One region of the Enterococcus faecium genome, then DNA from elsewhere that is predicted to be linked to it. Evidence: predicted binding sites of a transcription regulator. Region 1 holds the regulator's gene; the other holds the start of a gene.

Region 1 (3,805 bases):
GAGGCCTATTTGAATGGGGTAGGCACAAGAGAACAGTACGCAAAATTGTTTAAATTGATCCATTCTCAAGAACGAATTGATATACGTCATAAAATAAAAGCAATAGCTCAATATTTGCGTATCCCTGAAAAATTATTAATTTTTATGATACAGGTGTTTTTTGAATTGAAATTTGTTACAATAGAGAACGGTGTTTTACAAAAAGTCGCTAGCCCAGAAAGTCATCCTTTGACTGAGAGCAGATTATACCAGCGGCGGCTCAATAAAATCAAAGTTGAGGAATTTTTGCTTTTGAGCGATATTCCTACCATAAAGAAATGGTTAACAACCTAGGAGGAAACAAAGAGTGGATTTAAAAGATTATATTGCCAGTATTCCCGACTATCCGTCAAAAGGAATTGTGTTTCGAGATATTTCCCCACTGATGGCAGATGGTGACGCTTATCGGGAAGCTACTAAACAAATCGTAAATTATGCAAAAGAAAAACGAATTGATATGGTAGTTGGGCCAGAAGCCCGTGGATTCATCGTAGGATGTCCTGTTGCTTATGAGTTAGGAGTCGGTTTTGCCCCAGTCCGCAAAAAAGGGAAGTTACCTCGAGAAACCATCGAAGTGACTTATGGATTAGAATATGGAACAGATACATTGACATTGCATAAGGATGCCATTAAACCAGGTCAACGTGTGCTGATTTGTGACGATTTGCTAGCTACTGGAGGAACAATCAAAGCGACGATCGAACTGATCGAACAATTAGGCGGTGTAGTCGTAGGCTGCGCATTTTTGATCGAATTGATGGATCTCCATGGACGCGACAAAATCAAAGGATATGACATCATTACATTAATGGAATATTAAGCAGAAAAAAGAAGCTATTCTTGATGTTATTCTTAAAGAAGCGATTTTAAAGCGACCCTCAAAAGTCAGATTCTCTATCTGACTTTTGAGGGTCGCTATTTTTTTATAAATGGAAACAAGCAAAGACCAGTAGAAGTTTAAAAAATCACTTTTTCCGCAATTTGACTTAATACCGAAAAAATGGCTTTAGAACACCGTTTATTCGAAAAAAGGATGTGACCGATTTTTTGTCACACCCCCGTAAAAGTTTAACTTCTTGTCTTTTGAATAATTAGCAGTCAATCCTTATTATGATTGCCTGGATCTGTAGTAGGGCTCATGATAGAAATGATCTTCATGAATTCTGCGCCGCTCAGATTGACGGTACTTCTTTTCATCCCACAACATGAACCACAAAGTAAATAACGGAACAAACACAAGTAAAGCTGGACGTATGCCGAAATTACCAATAATAATACCTAAAAACAAAACAGTTAATACTAAGCCAAGACGTCTCATTGATTTCATGAATTCTCACCTCGTTAATTTATGCGAACAATTGTTCGTATATTTAGTATACGAATATTTGTTCGGTTTGTAAAGAGGGAAGTGATAAAAATTTGAAAGAAGAAGAACCCGGGCGAAAAAAGAGTTTGAGACCATCGTCTCAAACTCTTTTTAAAAAGTTTTCTTTTATTAGTAGCAATTAATAGATATGACTACGATAAAGTCCTACTACTCGTCCTAATATAGATACTTGATCTAAGATGATTGGTTCGAGCAAGTCGTTTTCAGGCTGCAGACGGAAAAAGTTTTTTTCTTTATAGAATCGTTTGCAAGTCGCTTCGTCCTCGGCAGTCATTGCAATGACAATATCGCCATTTTGAGCAGTTTCTTGCTTCCGAACGATCACGTTGTCACCATCCAAGATCCCAGCATTGATCATACTATCTCCACGAATTGTCAGCATAAAGAGACTGCCTTCTTCGGAAGAAAGATTAGGAGGGATTGGAAAGAAGTCTGAAGCATCCTCTACTGCTAAAATGGGTTCTCCAGCTGTTACGACGCCAAGTACTGGAATAGTTGTTGGACGAATCCCAATCTTTTCTAAACCTTGTTTTGTCAACTCGATTGCACGAGGTTTCGTCGGATCTCTTTGGATAAACCCTTTTTTTTCAAGCCGTGCAAGATGACCGTGAACAGTAGAAGTAGAAGAAAGCTGAACAGCTTCCCCGATTTCACGGACAGTTGGCGGGTATCCTTTTTGGGTTACTTGTTCATGGATATATCGTAAGACTTCGATTTGTCTTGATTCAGTTTGTCGGGCCACAAGGTACACCTTCTTTCACTTGATAAATAGATAGTACCATATAAAAAGCGCTAAATCAAACGAATGTTCGTATTTTATTTAGTTTATCTAGTTGTTTTTTTTTCAGTTTTTATATAATATGAAGGAGAGTAAAAGGAGGGCTGAGCATGCTGTCACCTGAAAAAATAGAGCGGATCAATGAACTTGCACGTAAAAAGAAGGAAAATGGTCTCTCAAAAGCCGAAGAACAAGAACAAATCAACTTACGCAAAGAGTATTTGGAAGCTTTTCGTTCCGGTATGCGTCATCATATCGAAGGAATGAAAGTCGTCGATCCTGAGGGCAATGACGTGACCCCGGAAAAATTAAAAGAAATCCAAAAGAAAAAAGGCTTACACAACCGAAATGACAACTTTTAGTAAAAAATACTGAAAAAGATTGCTTTTTCGTGTGACATCTTATAGAATGAAAGTGTAAGAAATAAAGGTAAAAAAAACCTAAATTAATAGGAGGGGTTATTTTGTTTGACAAAATTGACCAACTTGGCGTTAACACAATTCGTACATTAAGTATTGAAGCAGTCCAAAAAGCAAACTCAGGACATCCTGGATTGCCGATGGGCGCAGCACCTATGGCATATGCGTTATGGACAAAACACCTGAAAGTAAATCCAACGACATCAAAAAACTGGGCTGACCGCGACCGTTTCGTTCTTTCGGCAGGACATGGGTCAGCAATGTTGTATAGCTTGCTTCATTTAGCTGGCTATCAAGTGACAATCGATGATTTGAAACAATTCCGTCAATGGGATTCTAAAACACCAGGACATCCTGAAGTACATCATACAGATGGTGTAGAAGCCACTACAGGGCCATTAGGACAAGGGATTGCAATGGCTGTCGGTATGGCAATGGCAGAAGCGCACCTTGCAGCAACGTATAACAAAGAAAACTTTAATGTGATGGATCACTATACGTATGCAATATGCGGTGACGGAGACTTGATGGAAGGGGTATCTCAAGAAGCAAGTTCGATGGCAGGTCATATGAAACTAGGGAAATTGATCGTTTTATACGATTCAAACGATATTTCACTAGACGGTCCAACTTCAAAAGCTTTCACAGAAAACGTTGGTGCTCGCTATGAAGCATATGGCTGGCAACATATCTTAGTGAAAGACGGAAATGACCTAGAAGCAATCTCTAAAGCGATTGAAGAAGCAAAAGCTGAAACAGACAAACCAACATTGATCGAAGTAAAAACAGTCATCGGCTATGGTGCTCCTAAAGAAGGAACATCTGCTGTTCATGGTGCTCCTCTTGGTGAAGATGGCATCAAGATGGCTAAAGAAGTTTATGGTTGGGAGTATCCAGATTTCACTGTTCCAGAAGAAGTAGCTGCCCGCTTCCATCAAACGATGATAGAAGAAGGACAAAAAGCTGAAGATGCATGGAATGAAATGTTTGCCAATTATAAAAAAGCTTATCCTGAATTAGCACAACAATTTGAAGATGCTTTTGATGGCAAACTACCAGAAAACTGGGATGCAGAATTGCCAACTTATGAAGTTGGAAGCAGTCAAGCAAGCCGTGTTTCAAGTAAAGAAGTCATCCAAGAATTATCGAAAGCTATACCAAGCTTCTGGGGTGGTTCAGCGG
Region 2 (3,805 bases), 940 kb from region 1:
TATGCTCCTTTGCGAACAGATAGTATTCCTATAGGGGTAAAAGAAAATGCTGCAGGAAGTGCTTTCGATTTTCAAATACCTAAAAAATTAGCGTCCGTTTTTGCTAGTGATTTGGATCAAAAAAATCTTGTTGACGGAATCGATCATCCATTTTTCTTAAAAGAAACCGGCTTGGGTAAAGAAGCCGCTCGCTTGACTAGCCCCGATAAAAGAATCCAAGTAGGTATTGCTACAGATGCTTCTAGTGTGGTTATTTTCACTGCAAATTTCGGCACAGAAACACCAGAAATGCGCAACCGAAAACTGGCACATCACGGTGGCATCACATTTGAGACTCAAACAGCTCCAGGTGCAGAGCGCTTCTCAGCATTTGGTTCGATTCATTTAAAAGCCGGATCAGTATTTGAAACAGTGACAGAATTCAAAATCAAAACAAGAAAGGAATAACTCATCATGGAAATCAAAAGAAGCTTAAACACAAAATTTGCCGAAACATTCGGACCTAAAAAAACTACACAATACTTCTCACCAGGACGCATCAATTTGATTGGTGAACACACAGATTACAATGGAGGCCATGTCTTCCCCGCTTCCATCACTTATGGAACGCAAGGTGTAGCAGCACCTCGAGACGATAATAAAATATTAGTTTATTCCACAAACTTTGACGATATCGGTGTCATTAGTTTTACTTTAGATGAGCTAGAATATGATAAAAAAGCAAACTGGGCAAATTACGTAAAAGGAATGGTCCTTAAATTAAAAGAAGCTGGACACTCAATCGATCATGGGTTTGAGTTGTTAGTGGAAGGAACAATCCCTAATGGTGCAGGACTTTCCAGTAGCGCTTCATTAGAATTATTAGTAGGTGTTGTATTAGAAGATCTGTTTGATTTAAAAACAGATCGCTTGGAACTAGTCCAAACAGGTAAAAAAGTAGAAAATGAATTCATCGGTGTCAATTCAGGTATCATGGATCAGTTTGCCATCGGCTTCGGTGAGCTAGATCATGCAATCTTATTAGATACAAATACGCTGAAATACGAAATGGTTCCAGTGAAACTAGATGGTTATGCAATCGTCATCATGAATACGAATAAGCGGCGGGAATTGGCAGATTCAAAATACAATGAACGCCGTAGCGAATGCGAAGAAGCCTTGGCACGTTTGCAAAAAACTTTGCCTATCTCTTCTTTAGGAGACTTAGATGAAGAAGAATTTGAATCAACTATTGACCAAATCGGCGATGATACATTGATACGCAGAGCTCGCCATGCCGTTTCTGAAAATCAGCGGACTTTGAAGGCAAAAGCTGAATTAGAAGCTGGGAACTTAGAAGCATTTGGTCAACTGTTAAATGATTCTCACCACTCTCTTCGCTATGATTATGAAGTAACTGGGATCGAATTAGATACACTAGTAGATGCTGCTCAAAAACAAGAAGGTGTCTTAGGTGCACGAATGACAGGAGCTGGATTTGGTGGCTGTGCGATTGCTCTTGTCAAAGAAGAAAATATACCTGCCTTCAAAAACAATGTCTATGATGAATACATGAAAGTTGTCGGCTATGCTCCGGAATTTTATGTTGCACACATTGGAAATGGGACAACAAAGATCGATCCAGAAGCTGTTCATGTTTGATAAAAAAATCAACGATCTCAGCTAAAAACAAATAGATAAAAATAACCTCTCAGCAATTTCCAAATGTGAGCCTTTTGCTCGTATTTGAAAATTGCTGTTTTTTATTGACACGGAAAGAGAACGTGTGTTCTAATTGTGTTGAAGAGGTGATTGTTATGTGGGCGAATCAAAATCCGGTATTTGTTTATGAAAAAGAACCTTCAAGAGATATTTTATGTATTGACTGCAAATCTTTTTACGCCTCCGTAGAGTGCGTTGAAAAGGATCTTGATCCCCTTACAACTAAATTAGTAGTCATGTCCTATCCGTCCGATTCGACAGAAACACGGGGTAGCGGATTAATCTTGGCTTCCAGTCCTGCAGCAAAAAAAGCTTACGGCATCACCAATATCAGCCGTGCCAGAGATCTTCCCTTCCCCTATCCAAGTGATTTATATATTGTTGCCCCAAGGATGGCCTATTATATGGAAAAGAACAGAGAAATCAATTCTATCTATAAAAAATATGCAGACGAAGCGAACCATCATGTCTATTCCGTCGATGAAAGCTTCCTTGATGTAACAAATAGCATGGCACTCTTTGGTAAAACAAATGCGTACGACATGGCTAAACTGATCCATAAAGATGTGTTTGAGCAGACCGGAATCTACACGACTATAGGAATTGGCGATAACCCGCTACTTGCTAAACTAGCCTTAGACAATGGCTCAAAAGACGGAAAGCAAATGTTTGCTGAATGGCGTTATGAAGATGTACCAGAAAAGTTATGGAAAATCTCAGATATCACTGACTTTTGGGGAATCGGCAAACGAACAGCAAAACGTCTGAAACAAATGGGTATACATTCTGTTTATGATTTAGCTCACGCGGATTATTATCACTTGAAAAGCAAGCTAGGGGTCATCGGTACTCAGCTTTATGCCCATGCTTGGGGCATCGATCGAAGTTTTTTGGGACAAGAATATACACCAAAATCAAAAAGTATCGGAAATAGTCAAATCCTAGATAGAGATTATACAAGACGAGAAGAAATCGAGATCGTTATCAAAGAAATGGCCGACCAAGTCGGCACTCGCTTGAGACGATCTGCAGCAAAAACACAAGTAGTCAGCTTATGGGTAGGATACTCTTTAGGCTATCTTGATCCAAATGGCAAGACCGGGTTTCACCAGCAAATGAAAATCGAAGCGACAAATGCTAGCAGAGATCTAGCAGATGCTTTATTGACCATTTTCCACCAGCATTACCACTACCAGGATATTCGGCGTGTAGGCGTGAACTGTTCCGACCTCGTATACGCGACAGGTTTACAGCTTAACCTTTTTGAAGATCCTGAAAAGCAGATAAATGAAGCGAAAGTTGATTTTGTTGTCGATACGATTAGAAAAAAATACGGCTTTCAATCAATCATCCATGCGCATAGTCTCTTGCAAGGAGGACGCGCCATCGCACGTAGTTCTCTCGTTGGCGGGCATGCAGGTGGTATGAGTGGATTAGAAGGTGGAAAAGATGAGACGGACAGCAAAAAAATTCATTGACTATAACGAGTATCGAGATCGGCCATTTGGATTAAAATGGGGGACTGCTTTTGCGATGGAAGAACTAGTCAACGGTATCAAAAAAAATGAAGAAGAAGCACGCAAACAGCCTCTTCCTAAACAACAAATGACATTGCAAGAAATCGATAGTATACTGACAGAAGCCTTTTTATCTCGTAAAGCAGTAATCATTCAGCTCAATTTAAAAGATGAATTTGGAAGACTCTTGGATGAGGTCGAAGGGCACTTCATTGGTGAAGCCTATGAAGATTACTTTATGATTGACCATCAGCCGATATTGTGGGAAGACGTACGGTATATTGAGTTAAAGGAAACAAAAAAATGGTTTGTGACATGAGAGGTTGTGACAGAAGTGATCAACTTCAAAAAATAAGAAAGGATTTTTCGAAAATTGCTTCTTAAATTTTTGTGGAATTTTGGCTTATTTTTCGAAGAAGCAACTTCTGGAACAACGTATATTAGATATCAGAGGTTGTGAAAAAGTCGCTTAGTTTTGAGTAACAAGCCAAGGCGCTGATTTCACAACCTCTGTCTATCTATCCATCTATTCGGTAAGATTCATGCATGACGTCTTCTTTATTTAGTATGTAGAGCCCTTTTTCTTC

Evidence for each region. Region 1 encodes LexA, which represses DNA repair genes until DNA is damaged. Its sites were predicted from a motif close to CNAACANNTGTTNG; they were not measured.
Region 2: a site for LexA is predicted at 1,759-1,772, ahead of PYW34_RS02130 (Y-family DNA polymerase). Genes of this name have one in related genera too.

The regions. Positions count from the first base shown of each region.
Region 1 is NZ_CP118955.1:1,385,750-1,389,554, reverse strand. It holds gene recJ (single-stranded-DNA-specific exonuclease RecJ) at 1-333, shown strand, start outside; gene PYW34_RS06745 (adenine phosphoribosyltransferase) at 347-859, shown strand; gene PYW34_RS06740 (hypothetical protein) at 1,148-1,366, opposite strand; gene lexA (transcriptional repressor LexA) at 1,545-2,168, opposite strand; gene PYW34_RS06730 (DUF896 family protein) at 2,315-2,566, shown strand; gene tkt (transketolase) at 2,668-3,805, shown strand, end outside.
Region 2 is NZ_CP118955.1:449,013-452,817, reverse strand. It holds gene PYW34_RS02140 (aldose epimerase family protein) at 1-447, shown strand, start outside; gene PYW34_RS02135 (galactokinase) at 454-1,641, shown strand; gene PYW34_RS02130 (Y-family DNA polymerase) at 1,797-3,179, shown strand; gene PYW34_RS02125 (hypothetical protein) at 3,151-3,537, shown strand; partial or broken gene PYW34_RS02120 (DUF421 domain-containing protein) at 3,737-3,805, opposite strand, start outside.